Regions from separate parts of the Variovorax sp. Soil_C_33 genome, predicted to be linked through region 3. Evidence: predicted binding sites of a transcription regulator. Region 3 holds the regulator's gene; each other region holds the start of a gene.
What was found. The regulator FNR, encoded in region 3, switches genes on or off when oxygen is low (the NO sensors DNR and NnrR bind a similar motif). The targets are predictions, from matches to a motif close to TTGATNNNNATCAA.
Positions count from the first base shown of each region.

Region 1 (5,749 bases), on a different contig from region 3:
AATGCGGCGCCCACGCCATGATCCGAAAGGACGGTTGCGACTACTGCACCCAGTGCGGGCACCTCGGGAGTTGCGGATGAATCCGGCCCGGCGGCCGCGACGCTGCTGCGTGTTTCCGCCATCTTGACCTTCCGGCTCGGGCGGACCATGCTGACCCCGCCCTCTTGCGGACCGCTCTCATGCTCATTTGGGGAATTCGACATGCCTCCTGATACGGACGCCTGCGCTACGACGGCCGTCCTGGCCGATCCGCCTGTCACTGAACGGCAGTTGGCAGCACTCCTGCACACGCGCCGCACAGTGCTGCCCAAGCGGCTTGGCACGCCGGGACCTGAGCGGTCCGAACTCGAGCAGATCCTCGGCGCCGCGGCCGCGGCCCCGGATCACGGCGGCCTGGTTCCGTGGCGCTTTGTCGTCGTGCCGCCGCCGCAACGCGGGCGCCTCGCTGATGTATTCGCGCAGTCCCTGCAGCAAGCCACGCCTGACGAGCGGGGCATGGCGCGCGAGAAGGCCTTTCGCGCTCCGGTCCTGATGCTGGCGATCGTGCGGCTGGGCCCCGACAACGAGGAGATTCCGGCCGCCGAGAGGATCGTGTCGGCCGGATGCGCCATCCAGAACATGCTTCTGACCGCGACGGTCCTCGGCTACGGCTCGGCACTGACCTCCGGCAAGGCGCTGCAATCCGCCGGACTGCGCGCGCTGTTCGCTCTGGACCCCCAAGAGGAACCGCTGTGCTTCATCAGCGTGGGTACCGTCCTGGCCCACGTTGCCGGTGCGGCGCGGCCGGACCTTGAGCGCTATGTTTCCGAACTGGTCCCCGCGCCATGACCCGCTCTTCGCGCCTGGCCTCTCTCATCGCATCGCCAGCGGCCGGATTCGAGCAACCCTTCGAGATGATGGAAGCCTGCCACGAGCGCATGCAGCGCACGCTCGGGCTCCTCGCTCGGCTGCGCGCCCATGTCGCGCGTCACGGTGCAGATGCACAGGCACGGCAGGCCGCCCGCGACGTCATGCGCTACTTCGATATGGCCGCGCCGCAGCACCATCTCGACGAGGAGAATCACGTGTTCCCGACCCTGGCCGGGCGCGGCGATCCTTCCATGCTCGCGCTGGTCGCGCGCCTGCAGCAGGACCATCTTCAGATGGAGGCGCGCTGGCGCACGGTGCGCGCGATCCTCGAACAGCTCCAGCGTGCAGAGATCCAGGCGATCCCGGCGGACAGCGCAGCGCAGATCGATGCATTCACGCGCCTTTATGGAGCTCACATCGAAGCCGAAGAGCAGCTCGCCTATCCGGCTGCGGCCGCGCTGCTCGACGATTGCGCGCGCGACGCGATGGGCGCGGAGATGCGGCGTCGCCGCGGTGCGGCCTCCTGACGGCAGCGACAGTGGGCTCGATCGCCCTGCCGCGCGAGGCGCCCCCCTCGATGCCCGTCAAGCCATGGAAGGTTGTTCGGGATCAACAAGTCAACGGTGAAGCCCACGCAGAATGACTCAAAGTCTGCGCAAGCGTGCCCTGGTTGCGGTGCTGCAAGAGCAGCAAAAGCATGGAACGCAGCATGGCCGCCAGGGCCGAGTGTTCCTCGCGAATGATCCTTGACGTGATGTGGGTCATGGCAGTCTCTCCGGTATCGAGTTGCGCGTGACACACGGCCGATCGGATGGACTTGACCTGCCGCAAGTGCGCGCGCTGTAGGCGCAACGATCACTTCCATTAACGCCGCCTTGCTGCCGACAGGCGGTTGGGGGACTCAAAGCTGGCAGCTGCGCGCAGTTTCGGGGGGCGACGCGGAAGTTGACGCGGATCAAATCCCGTGCGGATGGACCTCCGGATACTGGCGGCCCGTCAACCTCATCCCGGACCACCACCATGAACCACATAAAGCCGGAAGATCTGCAGTCCTTCATCGAGCGTCTGGACATCATGAAGCGGTGGGCGCTCAGCGAGCGCGCCCAGCTGAACGGCGAGCGTCCTGCGCACGGGCCAGCCGCGCAGGGCTCCGGGCCCTGCCCTTCGTCGGCTGGGGAAGTCCACGATGTCACGCCCTTCGCTGCCGTCAAAGTTCGTCGGCCATCGCTGCAGGATATCGAACAGGCGCTCCAACGCATCTCGCTGGGGCGCTACGCGCTCTGCCTCGATTGCGAGCGCGTCATCGCGCGCGAACGCATGCTGATCGAACCGGCGGCCATCCGGTGCCACGCCTGTCAGTTCACGCTGCCCCGCTGAACGCTGGAGCATTGCCGCCGCCCCATCGCCCACGGCGCTCGATCTGACGCGCCACATGTTGACCTTCGGGCGCCAAGGCCCGTCTCGCCAACCCTTGACCTCCGTCAAGGCGAGCGCTGTTGCTCCGTCCACAATTCGGCTCCTCATCCAGGGAGGAAACTGAATGCAGCAGGGACGGCAGCTGATCCTTCGCGGCGCCCAGCATCTGCCACCGCTGAAGGCGGCGATCACTGCACGCCTCACCGGCCGCGGCGGCCTGCAGCTGCCCGGGACCGCCATCTAGCGCTCAGGGCGAGGAAGCGTGCTCCACCGCTGCACGCAAGGCCGACCACACGGGGGGCGTGATCTGCGCCTGCACGTCGGCCTTCGCCGGCACGAACCGCGCACTGCGCAGATGGAGGGCGAGCGCAGCGTCCATTGTCTGCACATGCTTCGCATACCAGTCTCTCAGCTGACGCGCCATATCTCGCACCTGCAACAGTCGACCCTCCTCGGCCTGCAGCACACCTTCGCGCATCACCGAGAGCACAACGCGGTGCTGGATCGCGTGATCCTTGTGCGATGCATAGCCGGTCGTCCGCATCCAGATGTCCTCGCGCGCGAAGTGCTCCGCGGCACACTCGACCAGGTTGCGCCAGGCTGACGGCAGCTGGGTGTTGTCGGCCTCGTCCACCAAGTCCAGGAGCGCGATGAACTCCTTGCGGGCCTGGTCCATGAAGGGCAAGTCGAGCAAGAATGCGCCGGATCGGTCCAGGGCAGCCATGTGATCTCCTTAGTAGAAAGACACAAGGCTATCGGCGCTTGGCGAGTGGCCCCTTGATATGGCTCAACGACCGATCAATCGATTCGCCCAAATCACCTGCATGACCTGCAACACCTCTCAACGACCTCCGTGCTCGAGGGCTGGCAGCTCGGTAGGGCCGGTTGCCCGAGCCGGGCGGTCGGTCCTGCGCCAGGTGATGGCGCATGCTGGTCTCGGCCGCCTCACCGGCGGCGTGAGCCTTGTCCACATGAGCCTGGCCGAACGGCGCTTCGCGTGGCGCGGGTGAGCTCCGTGGCGGCAGACCTTGTTGGCCCGGTCGATGATTCCACACCAGAACCAGATTCACCATCACGGCCGACACGATGGAGTAGGCGACACGGCTCGGTTCGACGAGAGTGAATGCGGCAGCAACGATCGCGGCGTCGCACGCCATTTGCACCGCTCCAGCGCTCCAGCCACGCCGCCGCTGCAGAAACAGTGCCAGCACGCCAAATCCACCCAGGCTGGCACCATGACGGAACAGCACGAGCAAACCGACACCGATCAGCAAGCCCCCGACAATCGCTGCGAACAACGGGTGCGCCGAGTGCACGCTGAGAGCTCTGCCCATTCCTTCGACGCCGAGCGACAAACTGGCGACGACGATGATGGTTTTCCAGGTGAATCGCACTCCGAATACGCGCCAGGCGAATGCGATGAACGGCAGGTTCACGATGAGCAAGGTCCAGCCGAGCGGCCAGCCTGTCGCATAGCTCATCAAGAAGGCCAGACCAGGAATGCCGCCAGTCAACAACTGCGCGCTGCGAAGCATGGCAAGCCCCAGGGCAACCAACAGGATCGCGGTCGCGAAACCCTGCGCGTCGTTCAGCAGTGGGTGTGGTCTTGCGACTTGGACTCGCCAGATTTGATCCATGAAGCAGTGTCGCCCGTGCGGTGAACACAGATCTTGCGCCAGGACAAGGTCTTGGGCTGCGGCCATTCCGCGGGCCGTCGCCGATCTGGACCTGTGCCCGAAGACAGACGCTTCGGACTTTGCGAACGACGCTGTGCGGGTGTCCGAGGGAGCTTTGCCGCCGGATCGAAGCGCCGTCATCTTGCCGCAAGCAACTCGCGCAGCCTCCCATAGGCCTGACTCGGCGCTTCACCGAACAATGGATCCGAACCGGATGGAGCCGCCTGGGCGACGATCTCCCAGTCCTGCGCCTTAAGCAGGCGCGCCGCGCGCGGCAAGATGTTCCTTTCCTCGGACGCAAGGTGGTGCCGGTAGTAAACCAGATAAAGTGCTGCCGCCGCTTCCACGGTCGCGCGCAGGATCAGTGCATCGGCGACGATCTCCTGCAGCCGCGTCACAAGCTCCTCGCCGGCGGCGGCGATTGCGCGGTGCTCCTGCAGCAGGCGATTAATAGGGAGCCGCAGCGCCGGATCGCGCTCGATAAGGAGCGCGAATGCGACGTCCTCGCGCGGATGGTGAAAGCGGTCCCCAAACTCCCGCAGATACGAGACGATCTCGAGCATGAGGTCGACATCCGGATCTTCGCCTTCGTGGAACCTGCTGACCTGCTCTTCAAAGACATCGAGGAGCCGCGAGAAGTTGACATGCTCGGCATGCCATAGCGCGATCGGGTTTGCCATACTGAACCTCCGAAATCCGGTGGAATCCAGGGGCAGTCTAGCCAGCCAAGCGCCGAGCTCCATGATCTGTGTCAGGCAAACTGCTTGACACGTGAAGATGCGGCGTTCTCGGCGTTCTCGGCGTTCCCTCGCGGCGTGCCCTCGTGTCGCGCCCGAGCAAACTAGTGATGGATGGGCAAGGCGTTCAGCGGGATGCGCAGATAGGCAACGCCGTTGTCCTCTGCAGGCGGCAGTTGCCCGGCCCGCACGTTGACTTGAATGGACGGAAGGATGAGCGTTGGCACATCAAGCGTCGCGTCGCGGGCCATCCGCATCGACACGAACTCCTCTTCGCTGATGCCATCGCGCGCATGAATGTTGTGGGCGCGCTGCTCAGCGACAGTGGTCTGCCATTGTGGCTGACGCGTCGCCGGCGGATAGTCGTGACAGACATACATCCTCGTCTCAAGCGGTAGGCCCAACAGGCGCCGCATCGAAGCGTAGAGTTGATGCGCATCCCCACCGGGAAAGTCAGCGCGCGCACTACCGACGTCCGGCATGAACAAGGTGTCGCCGACGAACACCGAGCCGTCCACCAGGTAGGCCATGTCAGCCGGCGTATGGCCAGGTACCAGTAGCGCTGTGGCCTCGACCTCACCAATCTTGAACGATTCGCCGTCCTTGAACAGGTGGTCGAACTGACTGCCATCCGGCAGGAAGCCGCGTTCGAGGTTGAAGAGCTTCTTGAACGTTGCCTGCACAGTGCGGATGTTCTCGCCGATGGCGATGCGTCCACCTACCTGATCCTGCAGGTATCGCGCACCAGACAAGTGGTCAGCATGCGCATGAGTCTCCAGAATCCATTCGACCTGAAGCCCCTTGTCTCGGACATAGGCAAGAAGCCGATCGGCCGCGGCGGTGCTCGTGTGCCCAGACTTGAAGTCATAGTCCAGCACCGCGTCAATGAGCGCGGCACGCCTGGTCGCGTGGTCCCAAACGACATAGGAGACCGTCCACGTGTTGGGATCGAAGAAGCCTTGGGTCGTCGTGCGGGTCGTCATCGGGTGCTCCGTCAATGGGCCAATCAATCTATTGACATATATTATATCTACTAATATACTATGTCAACCGCAACCATTCCACTCTGCC
Region 1 is NZ_JBDGJK010000023.1:21,112-26,860, forward strand. Features, by position in the region: partial or broken gene AC3A6B_RS26850 (adenosylcobalamin-dependent ribonucleoside-diphosphate reductase) at 1-80, shown strand, start outside; gene AC3A6B_RS26855 (nitroreductase family protein) at 271-828, shown strand; gene AC3A6B_RS26860 (hemerythrin domain-containing protein) at 825-1,376, shown strand; gene AC3A6B_RS26865 (hypothetical protein) at 1,459-1,614, opposite strand; gene AC3A6B_RS26870 (TraR/DksA family transcriptional regulator) at 1,870-2,226, shown strand; gene AC3A6B_RS26875 (bacteriohemerythrin) at 2,513-2,989, opposite strand; gene AC3A6B_RS26880 (YitT family protein) at 3,018-3,902, opposite strand; gene AC3A6B_RS26885 (hemerythrin domain-containing protein) at 4,079-4,621, opposite strand; gene AC3A6B_RS26890 (MBL fold metallo-hydrolase) at 4,783-5,661, opposite strand.
Region 1: AC3A6B_RS26870 (TraR/DksA family transcriptional regulator) is a predicted target of FNR. The motif match lies at 1,795-1,808, and genes of this name have one in related genera.

Region 2 (5,749 bases), on a different contig from region 3:
CGCTGCGTGCAGCGCCGGTGGCTTCGCGGACCAGCAAGCCGCCGTCGATACGCAGCTGGTGGCGCAGTGCTGCCGGAATTTCGCTCAGGCTCAGCCCCAGGGCGCCGCTGCGTTCACGCTCGACGTCGTCGCGCGCGAAAGTCCTGATCGGGGCCTGGTGGCCAAGGATGGCCCAGAGCGTGCGCTTTGCTCCATGGCGCCACACATCCAGTCTGGTTTGGGCGCCGGCTGGCCGGTTCGATACTTGCTGCAGCAACTCGGAGAAATGCACGATCCGCACGCCGTCAAGCGCCCTGACGATGTCGCCTCGGAGCAGGCCAGCCGCCTGGGCGGGGCTGTCTGCGTTCACCCGCACCACCAGGGCGCCGGCCACGTCGGGCAGCGCGAAAGACTGCGCCAGCGCGGGCGTAATTTCCTGGAACTCGGCGCCGAGTTGCGCGCGCTGAACCACGCCGTCCTTGCGCAGCTGGGTAACGATCCTCATCGCCAGGTTGATCGGTACGGCAAAGGACAGGCCCATGTAGCCGCCGCTTCCGCTGTAGATCATCGAGTTGATGGCGACGACCTCGCCGCGGCCGTTGAACAAGGGACTGCCTGAACTGCCGGGATTGATGGCGACGTCGGTCTGGATGAAGGGAACCTCGCCGCCGCCGCCGATGAAGCGGTTCGTGGCGCTGACCACGCCCGTCGTCACGCTGCTGTGGAATCCGAACGGCGCACCGATCGCGGCCACCCAGTCGCCCGGCGCCAGATGTGAGGAGTCGCCGATGACCGCGGCCGGCAGGCCGGCGGCGTCGATCTTCAGCAGCCCGACGTCGGTGCGCCTGTCGACACCGACCACGCGGGCCGAGAAGCGACGGCCGTCGTCGAGGCGGACCTGCGCCTCGTCGACATTGGCGATCACGTGCGCGCTGGTGAGAATCAGTCCGTCGCTCGTGAGAATCACGCCCGAGGCGAGGTCGCGGATCTCGCTAAGCCGCACGCTCGCAGGCAGCGGCCAGGCCAGCCGGTCGGCGAAATCGTTCTCGGGAGCGAATTCCAGCTCGATATCGTCGCGACCTTCGTCGCGCCCGATGCGCAGGGTATTGATGTCCACCACGGTGGCGCTGCGGCTCGCCACGAGCGCCGAGAAGCCAGGCGCGACCGGCGCGGCGACATCGACGCCGGCGCTTGCTCCAGGCGTTTGCCCAGGGCTCGCGGCACACGCGCCGAGAACGAGCGCGAGTCCGGCGGCGCCAAGAAGGGCGGTGATCCGAAGCACGGGGACCGCTGGCTCAGGCGTCGACGGGCTCGTTGCGCACTAGGAGAACTGGCACGGGGCTGTTGCGTACCACCAGGTCTGCATCGCTGCCCAGGGCCAGGCGGCTGAAGCCGCGGCGTCCGTGGGTGCCCATGACGATCAGGTCGCAACCGGATTTCCCGGCCTCGTCCACCACGACATTTGCGACGCGGCCCTGCATGACTTCGCGCAGGACGGTTTCGGCCTCCACGCCTGCCTCGGTGGCGGTCTTGCGGCTCTTGGCCAGCAGCGCCTCGCCATACGCACGAACTTCGCGCATCGTTGCGTCGAAGCTGGAAGCTGCCGCCATATCCATCAGCATCGGCAGGTTGTCGATGACATGTAGCAGACGCAGTTTCCCCTTCTGATCGGCGGCGAGCCGTATCGCTTCGCGCAAGCCGCGCTGCGCAGTTTCACTGCCGTCCAGGGGGACCAGGATGTTTTGGTACATGAGGTGTTCCTTGTCGGCCGCATCAGAAGGGTGCTCGCCGCCGGCCATGCCGGCGAGCGATCCATTCTTGGCCGGGAGTTCGCCTGGACCTTTGCGCCAGATCAATTTTCTAGGCGCTCAGGCGTGCGCCTGCGCGACGCAGGCGCTGCTCTGCATCGTCGGCGATCGCCTGGATCTCCTTGGCGCTTGTCAGCCCGACCATGGTCTGCGGATTCAGGAAACCGACGATCACGCGTTCAGGCCCATCCTCGCGCACCACCACATTGCAGGGCAGCAGCAGACCGATGTCGGGCTCGGCTTGCAGGGCCCGGTGCGCGAGCCGCGGGTGGCAGGCGCCAAGGATGCGATACGGGCGCGTGTCGATGTCGAGCTTGTCCTTCATCGTGCGCTGCATGTCGATGTCGCTGAGAACGCCGAAGCCTTCGCCCCTGAGCGCGTCAATGACCTTGGCCACGACCTCGTCGAAAGGGGTATGGCTCAGCGTGATGGTGAAGCCGTACATGGAGTATCTCGAGGAGTTGGGGTTGCCGGGCCGGGTTCGATCGCGCCCATCGGAGGGCCTGAGGTGACACGATGATCGTGCGCGTGAGCGGCTGTGCGTCCATTGCGTTGCACACTGGAGAGCCTTATCGCTGTGCCGAACCTCTGCAGGCGCTCGGCGCAGCTGCCGTCTTGGACCTCTCGCGTGGTGAGCGCGATGCTCAGGATGGGAGCGCGACCGATGATCCGGCCGATCTCGGCAATGGCATTGGGCGCACCGCTGCCGCCCATGACCGACACCACGGCCACATCGGGAAGATGATCGCGCCGCCTCGTGACGAAGCTGCGCATCGGTCCGGCAAGTTGCTGTCCCCAGACGGGAGACACCAGCACCACCGTATCGAACCCCCTGGGCAGCGGGCCGTCATACCGAATCGCCGGACACCGTCGGAACAGGGAATCGAGCAGACAGCGCATGTTCCCCAAGGCGCCGCTGCGCGGCCGCACTTCCGCGATCTCGGCGACTTCCCAGCCTTGCCCGTCGCGCAGTAGCTGCGCCACGCGACGGGACGTGCCCGTATAGGAATAGATGACGACAAGAACCTTGGTCATGCGATCTCCGCTGCGTTGATGCGCAATCAATGTAGGAGTCAATCAGTGCCGATGCCCTGCGCTGAATCAAGGCATGAGCGCGACGCAGTCGGCGCCACTCGTTGCCCCTCGTCAGGTGCCGGATCGAAGTCTCCTGCCGCCGTGCCACCAGGCCAGATGGGCGCCGCGCGAGCGCTCCTCCTGCGGCGGCATCCGCGCCGGCTGCTGCACCTGCGTCGCCTCCCGATCCTGCTCATCGCCCAACGCCTTTCGACCGCGTGGCGTGACCTCCAAGGCGATGGCGGGATCCTGGCGCGCGCAGTTGTCGCAATCGACGTGGACGGCTGGAATGAATGCCTTGACGTATCCCATGGCGTCAAGCACCCGCAACCGGTCAATCAGGGCTTTGTCGGAAATGGTGAGGGGGAGCTTCGCCCCGGCGAGCTTCCCCAAGAGATTCATGCACATCGCTGGGTCTCCTTCAGTCTTGAAGCCAAGGAGCGAACAAAAGGGAGGGTTCGGCTGTCATGTCGAGTGAGCGACATGGGCGCCTTCCTGTTTCGCCCCGAATGCTTGACATATTCCATCGTTGTGGCGCGCAGGTTGTTGCGCTGGATCAAGCTTCCAGTGTTCGAGCCATCGATCTGGGCGTGCTGCGCATTTGATCGCCGTCAAGTTGATTGGAGGTGAGGTGGTCGAGGATGCGAACTTCTTCGAAAGGATGACCTATGGACTTCAAGACCATCCTGGTTCACCTGGACCACACGGACAGGTGTTCCGCCCGCGTCGCGCTCGCGGCGGGGCTCGCCAGGGCGCACGGCAGTCACCTGATAGGCCTCGTGCCGACGGGTTTGTATGACGGCGTCATTCCCGCGGATGCGATCCCGACGGGTGTCACCGACTTCATCGCCGAATCGGCGGACCATCTGCGCCGGCGCGCGGAAGCGATCAGTGAAAGTTTCAAGGTCCGGGTGTCCGGGCCGAATCCCGTGTCGCACGAGATTCGACTGACCGATGGGACGGCAGTCGATGCCATCGTGCAGCATGGTCGCTCGAGCGACCTGATTGTGCTAGGCCAGGAGGATCGCTCGGCGAGGTCGGACACACCGGCGCACGGCCTCGTGCCGCGCGTGATGCTGCAGGCCGGCCGTCCTGTGCTGGTCGTTCCCTACGCGGGAATCGCCCAGCCGGAAGCGAGGAACGTGTTCGTCGCGTGGGATGGATCCCGCGCGTCGGGGGTGGCGATGCGCGCTGCGTTGCCGCTGCTGGCCAAGGCGCGCCAGGTGAAGCTCGTTTTCTGCCGCAGACTCGGTCAGCCTCACGAGCCGGCGCGATTGCTTGTTGCCGAAACACTCCAGTGGCTCCAGCGGCACGGCGTCAAAGCAACGGCCGAGGAGGACGTGATCGAGATCGACATCGCAGCCGCGCTGCTTTCGCGGGCCTGCGATCTCGGCGCCGACCTGATGGTGATGGGCGGCTATGAGCACTCGCGCCTGCGCGAGGTGGTGCTTGGCGGCGTCACGCAGCAGATCCTCGCGCACATGACCTTTCCGGTCTTGATGGCGCATTGAACTAGGCGCGTGCGGCAACGCGCCCTGAGTTGACGTGCAGCAAGGTCGAAGGGCCTCCGGCCGCTGAAATTGAGCGAACTTTTACCGTCTCACTCGAAGGATAGTCATGTACCAACGTATTCTGGTTCCCGTCGATGGCAGCCCGACCTCTCTGCGTGGCCTGGATGAGGCTCTTCGCCTGGCCAAGCTCACGGGCGCGACACTGAGGCTCGTGCACGTCGTGGACGAATTGAAGTATGTGACCGGCTTCGAGACCTTCGCGGTCTACAGTTCGGACGTGGTCCCGTTGATGGAAGCAGCCGGCGAGCAGGTTCTCCGGCAGGGGAGGGAGCTTGCGGAGCGCGCCGGGATCAAGGCGGAAACGGTGCTTTTCACCTCGCTTGCGGGTCGCGTATCGGAACTCGTCGTCGAGCAGGCGAGGGCGTGGAACGCCGAGCTCATCGTGATCGGCACGCACGGTCGCCATGGCGTCGGGCGCGTGCTGCTGGGCAGCGATGCGGAACAGGTCCTGCGCATCTCACCGGTCCCCGTACTGGTGGTCAACGCCCATCAGCCAGATGCCGAACCAAGCCGCGCAGCGTCAGCGCCCGCGACGGCCCAGGTGTGAGGCGAGGCTGCTGCGCTAGCCAGCGCTCGGGGGGCGCCCAGGTGTTGCGATGGACAACGCGCAGCTGCATTCCGCGCAATGCCGGCCTTGCGCGCGGTGATGGCCCTCAGACTGGCCTGGCGGGGTGGCGGGTAGCGCAGCGGCTGGCAACGACGGTCGAGAATCTGGCTGCCTCAAGCGGCCAGCCTGATGCGACGAGCCCGATGCGGCGTAGTCGCGATCGATGTGGATCTTGATGCGCGTCAAGCCTGCCATCCGGTGTTGCGCAGAAACTGGGCGATGAGACTTTCCCGCGTCGACGTTGAGCTAACAGCTTGTCATCGGGGCGACCGCCTCCGTCTTGTTCCTCCACGCCGTCCAGGAGTCTGAGCATGCCCACAAAGATCGTCGATTTCTCCGCCCGGTCCAAGATCCTTCGGGCAGAACCCTTCAATGCCCATTTCTGGGAGTGCACGCCCCTGGAATTCAAGGCCTATCTCGGCAGGCCGCGGGAGTTTCTCAGGAGGATGGGCATCGGGCTGCCGGCCGATTGCCGCATCGAAACCACCATAGAAAACCACGACTGGCTCGGCCAGGAGGCCCCCGATTTCGACGGCGAGAATGACACGGTGGTCTGCAATGTGGGAAGCGGCAACGTCGCCCGCCATGTCTACCGAGTCGTCAGCTACGCGCATGACCGGTCGGCGGTCGGGGAGTTCAAGAAGCAGTTGTTGCACAAGGCCAACCAGCAGCAGGTCAAGGAGAAGGCCAGACGCGGCAAGAAGCGCAAG
Region 2 is NZ_JBDGJK010000023.1:44,669-50,417, reverse strand. Features, by position in the region: gene AC3A6B_RS27035 (trypsin-like peptidase domain-containing protein) at 1-1,261, opposite strand, end outside; gene AC3A6B_RS27030 (universal stress protein) at 1,275-1,730, opposite strand; gene AC3A6B_RS27025 (DUF302 domain-containing protein) at 1,840-2,232, opposite strand; gene AC3A6B_RS27020 (flavodoxin family protein) at 2,208-2,822, opposite strand; gene AC3A6B_RS27015 (hypothetical protein) at 2,934-3,269, opposite strand; gene AC3A6B_RS27010 (universal stress protein) at 3,530-4,372, shown strand; gene AC3A6B_RS27005 (universal stress protein) at 4,479-4,979, shown strand; gene AC3A6B_RS27000 (hypothetical protein) at 5,351-5,749, shown strand, end outside.
Region 2: AC3A6B_RS27005 (universal stress protein) is a predicted target of FNR. The motif match lies at 4,402-4,415, and genes of this name have one in related genera.

Region 3 (5,749 bases):
GCGCTGAAGATCGTCTCGCGCGACATCACGCACAAGTCCGACGTGGGTGGCGTGCGCCTGGATCTGCGCGACCAGGCGTCGCTGGACCATGCCGTCAGCGAAATGCTCCAGGCCGTGCGCACCGCGAGGCCCGATGCGCACGTCGATGGCTTCACCGTGCAGCGGATGGTGCGCCGGCCGCACGCGCAGGAGGTCATCGTTGGCGCCAGCATCGACAGTGTCTTCGGTCCGGTGATCCTCTGCGGCCAGGGCGGCACCGCGGTGGAGGTGACCGCGGACAGCGCCGTCGCCCTGCCTCCACTCAACCGCAGCCTGGCGCGCGAACTGGTCTCACGCACCCGCGTCTCGCGCCTGCTCGCCGGCTACCGCGACCATCCGCCGGCCCGGATGGACGCGCTCTACGACGTGCTGATCGCCGTGTCGCAGATGCTCGCCGATCTGCCGCAGCTGGCGGAGCTGGACATCAACCCGCTGTTTGTCGACGAATCGGGCGCCATTGCCCTGGATGCCCGCATTCGCGTCTCGAGACAGCCAGTCGCTGGGGCCGAGCGCTTCGCGATCCTTCCCTATCCTTCGCAATGGGCTCGCAGGCTGACCTGGAGCAGCCGCGAGATCACCGTACGGCCGATCCGTCCCGAGGACGAAGCGCAGCACCGGCGCTTCCTGGAACGGCTCGACCCGGAAGACATTCGCATGCGCATCTTCCAGACCAGGCGCGAGCTGCCGCGCAGCGAACTGGCCCGGCTCACCCAGATCGACTACGACCGGGAAATGGCATTCATTGCCGAAGCGCTCGACGCGCAGGGCGTGCACGAAACACTAGGCGTGGCTCGCACCGTGAGCGACCCCGACCGGGTGGAGGCCGAGTTCGCCATCATCGTGCGCTCCGATCTCAAGGGCGCGGGACTTGGCAGGCTTCTGTTCCAGCAATTGATTGACCACGCGATCAGCCGCGGAACCGGCCGTCTCGTGGGCATCGTGCTGCGCGAGAACAAGCGGATGCTGAATCTCTGCCGCGATCTGGGCTTCGAGGCGGACCCGACGGAGCCGGCCGGCTCGGGCGTGCGGCGCATGGTCAAGACCCTGGGCAGCCCGGTCGCCGATCCTTGATCCAACGCAAGCACGCCGGGGCGCGACTGAAGCACGATGCATGCACTCGAATTCCATGGAGAACACGCAATGAACCGGAATGTCGGAAACGCCGATCGCCTCCTTCGTATCACCGCGGGTGCCGCGCTCATCGGCATGTCGGTTGCCGGCGCGATCGGCCCATGGGGGTATTTCGGCATCGTGCCCCTGTTGACGGGCCTGCTGGGTGCGTGTCCCGCCTACACGCTGTTCGGCGTCAGCACCTGTGGCAGCCCCGGCTCCCGAGACCGGCCAGGACGGCCGTGATGCCGCCCCATCGAAGCGCCTGGGAAGACCTGCCATGTGGATGATCGTCGCGGCATTGGTGCTGCTCGGTGCGGCGGCGCTGTGGCTCTTCTTTCAGGCGCTGATTGCCTGGATCACCCTGGACTGATGCCACTGCGATGTCCCTGGCGCGGCCGCCTCGTTCGCACTGCGTTGAAGGGGGGCCGCCGTCAAGGCGCGGTCACGGCCGAATCACCTTGCAGCGCCTGCTTTCTCGCTCTCCACGATGCTTCGGCAGCGCCGTGGCTGACCCTCGCCGAGCTACGCAAGGCCTCGCGCGCAGTCCCCAATGCCTCGTAGGCCGTTGCTGCGGCTCGCTTGGCCTCCGCCCTGTTCGCCCCAGGGGTTCGCTCGGACGCTGCTTCGAATTGTTCGAGTGCCCGGGTCCAGGCCATGGAGGCTTGCTCGCTTGCGTGCGCCGCCTCCCGGGCCGCGATCTCGGCGCGGCTGGTCGCGAGAGCGGCCGCCACAAGCGCCGTTTGCCAGGCGTGGTGCGCAGACGACTGGGTCTTCCGTGCCGCGCGGCGCGCCGCTTGCGCGTTGCGATCGGAGGGCGAGCGTGCATAGCTTCTGGCCTTCACCAGCGCGGCACCGCCGTCCCGTGAGGCCTTCCGCGTTGCCGAAACGGCATCGAGCGCCGCCTGGTACGCGCGGTCATGCATCGTCAAGCGCTGCGTCTGCGCCGGGAGTTGCGCCCGTGCTTGCGCTGGCGGGGGCGCCGCGCCCTGCTGGGCGGCGCAGGGAACTCCCAGCGCGATCCACGCAGCCGACAAGACGAAGAGCGTGACGGCGCGATTGTTCATTAATGCTCCCCTTTCTAACGGCACCAGAGCGCAATCTGATGACTCAGATCGGTCCACAGCGCTTGCAGCGCCACCGCTGCGAGCAGTCCGCCCGCAATCCGGGTCCCCCATTCCCTGCGCGCCATGCCGACCCCCAGGCGCAGGCGCTGCCACAGCCAGGGCGCAAGAACCAGCGACACGGTGCCACCTGCGGCGAAGAGCGCCATGACCCAGGCGCCTTGCAGCGGCCCGTTGGCCAAGCTCGCGAGCATGAGTGCCGAGTAGAGCAGGCCACAAGGCATGGAGACCCAGAGCGCGCCGGTCACGAGCAATCCACCGAGCGAACCGGTGAGTGGGCGAAGGCGCATCGAGAGCGTACGCCCGATGCCTTGCGCCCAGAGCGGTTGGCGCCCCAGGGCGGCAAGCCCCAGGCCCCAGGCGAGGACGAACACGTGAAGCAATACCCACAGAGGCCGCAACGCCGCAACCTGTTCGCTCGCGAAGGCCAGGCTCTGCACCGCCGCCGCGGCCAGCGCACCGGCGGCCGCATAGCCGGCCATCCGGCCCGCGTGGAAGACCACGGATACGGAAGGATCTCGCGCATCGGTCGCCAGCATCGCGGCGCCGCTCGCGGGCGCGCGAACGATGCGGATCACCCCGGAGCAGGCGGCACCGCACATCGCGACGCAGTGGGGTCCGCCGATCAATCCCATCAGGAGCGCAGTGCTGGCAAGTGCGGTCTGCATGGTCAGACGAAGTGGTCCATGCCGATGTAGACACAACCAGCCGCCGTGAGAGCGGCGATCGAGCGCGACAGCATCTCGACCTTGGCTTTGGCGTCGGCAGACGGCAGAACGAGCGATGAGTCGGCGGGGGCGACGGCAGGAGAGTTCATTTGCGGCGGTCAGTCTGCGGGCGGTGACCCACTATGCGGCCAGGTCGACCCGCCATCCTTGATGTGCGTCAAGCCCGCACGGTGCACCGCACCACAGAATGGCCACAAACCCCGACACCATCATGAAAGCCGAACACATCAAGGTCGCCTGCTCCAGCTGCACCCTGCGCGAACTGTGCATGCCTGCGGGCCTGGAGCCGGGCGAGCTGAAACGCATCGACGAGATCGTGGCCACGAGGCGCAAGGTCAGGCGCCGCGAGACGCTCTTTCGCAACGGCGAGCCCTTCACCTCCCTCTACGCGATCCGCACGGGCGTCTTCAAGACCCGCGTGGCGACCGAGGACGGGCGCGACCAGGTCACCGGTTTCCAGATGGCCGGCGAAATCATCGGCCTGGACGGCATCGTCAACAACCAGCACACCTGCGACGCGGTGGCGCTCGAGGATGCCGAGGTCTGCGTGATGCCCTTTCACCGTATCGAGGAACTCTCGCGCGAGGTCGCTGCGCTGCAGCGCCACGTGCATCAGATCATGAGTCGCGAGATCGTGCGCGAGCACGGCGTGATGCTGCTGCTGGGGAGCATGCGGGCCGAGGAGCGCCTCGCGGCCTTTCTGCTCAACCTCGTGCAGCGCCTGCATGCGCGCGGCTTCTCGCGCTCCGAGTTCGTGCTGCGCATGACGCGCGAGGAGATCGGAAGCTACCTCGGGCTCACCCTCGAAACGGTGAGCCGGACGCTCTCCAAGTTCATGGAGGATGGCATCGTCGAGGTGGAGAAGCGCAACCTTCGCATCGTCGACGCCGAGGCGCTGCGGCGCATCGTCAATCCTCCGGGTTGTTGATCTCGGAGGCTGGCCTGGTCAGAAGCAGCGTCAACGCGCTCGACCCTGTTGCCAGCACCCAGAAGGCGAAGAAGCCGGCCGCGTAGACCGCATGGCGCGACAGGCCGACGGCCTCGCCGCGCCAGTGAAGGTCGCCCGGATCGACCAGCGCGAACACCAGCAGTTCGGCCACGCTCGCCAGCAAGAAGGCGGGCCAGAGAATCGACATCCAGTCGCGCGTCTTCATGGCCGTCAGCGCTTGGGTGCGGGCAGGTCGGCGTCAGGCGTCGCCGCGTGGTTGCGCCCCGCCAGAGCGGGCATAAGCTTCTTCTCGACCGGTGGCTTGTTGATCTCGATGCCTTTTCGGTAGTAGTCCGGCGCCACCACCGGATCGGGCGTGCGCAGGGCGAGCCAGAGCGTCACGAAGCTGGCGACGACGACCAGGGCGGGCCCGGCCATCACCATCCACAGCAGCGGGAACTGCCACCAGGGGTCGCTCTTCGGGGAAGTCATCACGTGATCGTTCATCTCGTTTCCTTTCAGCGAACTCAACGAGGCACCAGGAAGGTCGCCTTCTCCGACACCTGCGCGCTGCCGTCGGCCGAGCGCACGTCGAAGTGCACGACGTGGGAACCCGCGGTGGCACTGCCATAGGGAAGCTGCAGGCGCACCGCGACCCAACGCGATTGCGCCGAACCGACCTCGACCGGTTCAGGCGGCGACACGCTCAAGCCCTGCAGTCCCGTAGCTTCGATGCGGTAGCGCTGCACCTGCTCGGTCGCGTTCATGATCTGCAGCCGATAGACGTTCTCGAGTTGGCCGCCCTCGACGATGCGCGCGAGCGAGGCCCGGTCGCGCACCACGTCGACCTTCAGCGGCATGCGCACGACCAGGCTCGCCAGCACGCCCATCGTCAGCGCAGCGAGCAAGCCCGTGTAGATCAGCACCCGTGGGCGCAGCACGCGGCGCAGCACCTGCCTGGGCGTCCAATGGCCGGCCATGCCGTTCTGTGTCGCGTAGCGGATCAGACCTCGCGGCGAGGCCATCTTGTCCATTACCGTGTTGCAGGCGTCCACACAGAGGCCGCAGCCGATGCACTCGTACTGAAGCCCCTTTCGGATATCGATGCCGGTCGGGCAGACCTGCACGCACAACGAACAATCGATGCAGTCACCAAGCCCCTGAGCCCGGGCGTTGCTGCTCTTGGAACGCACCCCACGGGGTTCGCCACGCTCGCTGTCGTAGCTCACGATCAGCGTGTCGCGATCGAACATGGCGCTCTGGAAGCGCGCATAGGGACACATGTACATACAGACCTGCTCGCGCATGAAACCCGCATTGCCGTAGGTCGCAAAGCCGTAGAAGAAGACCCAGAACACCTCCCACGAGCTCATGCGCGTCTGCAGGAACGCGAGGCTCAACTCGCGAATCGGCGTGAAGTAGCCGACGAAGGTGAAGCCGGTCCACAGTGCGATGCCGAGCCACACGATGTGCTTGAACCATTTCTTGACCAGCTTCTCCAACGAGAGATCGCCCTCGTCCAGGCGCATGCGCGCGATGCGGTTGCCTTCGATCTTGTGCTCGACCCACATGAAGATCTCGGTGTAGACGGTCTGCGGACAGGCATAGCCGCACCACAACCGCCCCGCCACCGCGGTGAAGAGGAAGAGCGACAGCGCCGAGATCACCAGCAGCCCGGTGAGGTAGATCAGATCCTGCGGGTACAGCACCAGCCCGAGGATGTAGAAGCGCCGCGCGCCCAGGTCGAACAGCACCGCCTGGCGCTGCCCCCATTCGAGCCAAGGCAGGCCATAGAAAACGAGCTGCGTCAGGAACACCAT
Region 3 is NZ_JBDGJK010000015.1:32,049-37,797, forward strand. Features, by position in the region: gene AC3A6B_RS21675 (bifunctional acetate--CoA ligase family protein/GNAT family N-acetyltransferase) at 1-1,110, shown strand, start outside; gene AC3A6B_RS21680 (YgaP family membrane protein) at 1,147-1,395, shown strand; gene AC3A6B_RS21685 (hypothetical protein) at 1,584-2,216, opposite strand; gene AC3A6B_RS21690 (sulfite exporter TauE/SafE family protein) at 2,231-2,941, opposite strand; gene AC3A6B_RS21695 (hypothetical protein) at 2,944-3,090, opposite strand; gene fnr (fumarate/nitrate reduction transcriptional regulator Fnr) at 3,213-3,929, shown strand; gene AC3A6B_RS21705 (hypothetical protein) at 3,910-4,155, opposite strand; gene AC3A6B_RS21710 (FixH family protein) at 4,161-4,436, opposite strand; gene ccoG (cytochrome c oxidase accessory protein CcoG) at 4,457-5,749, opposite strand, start outside.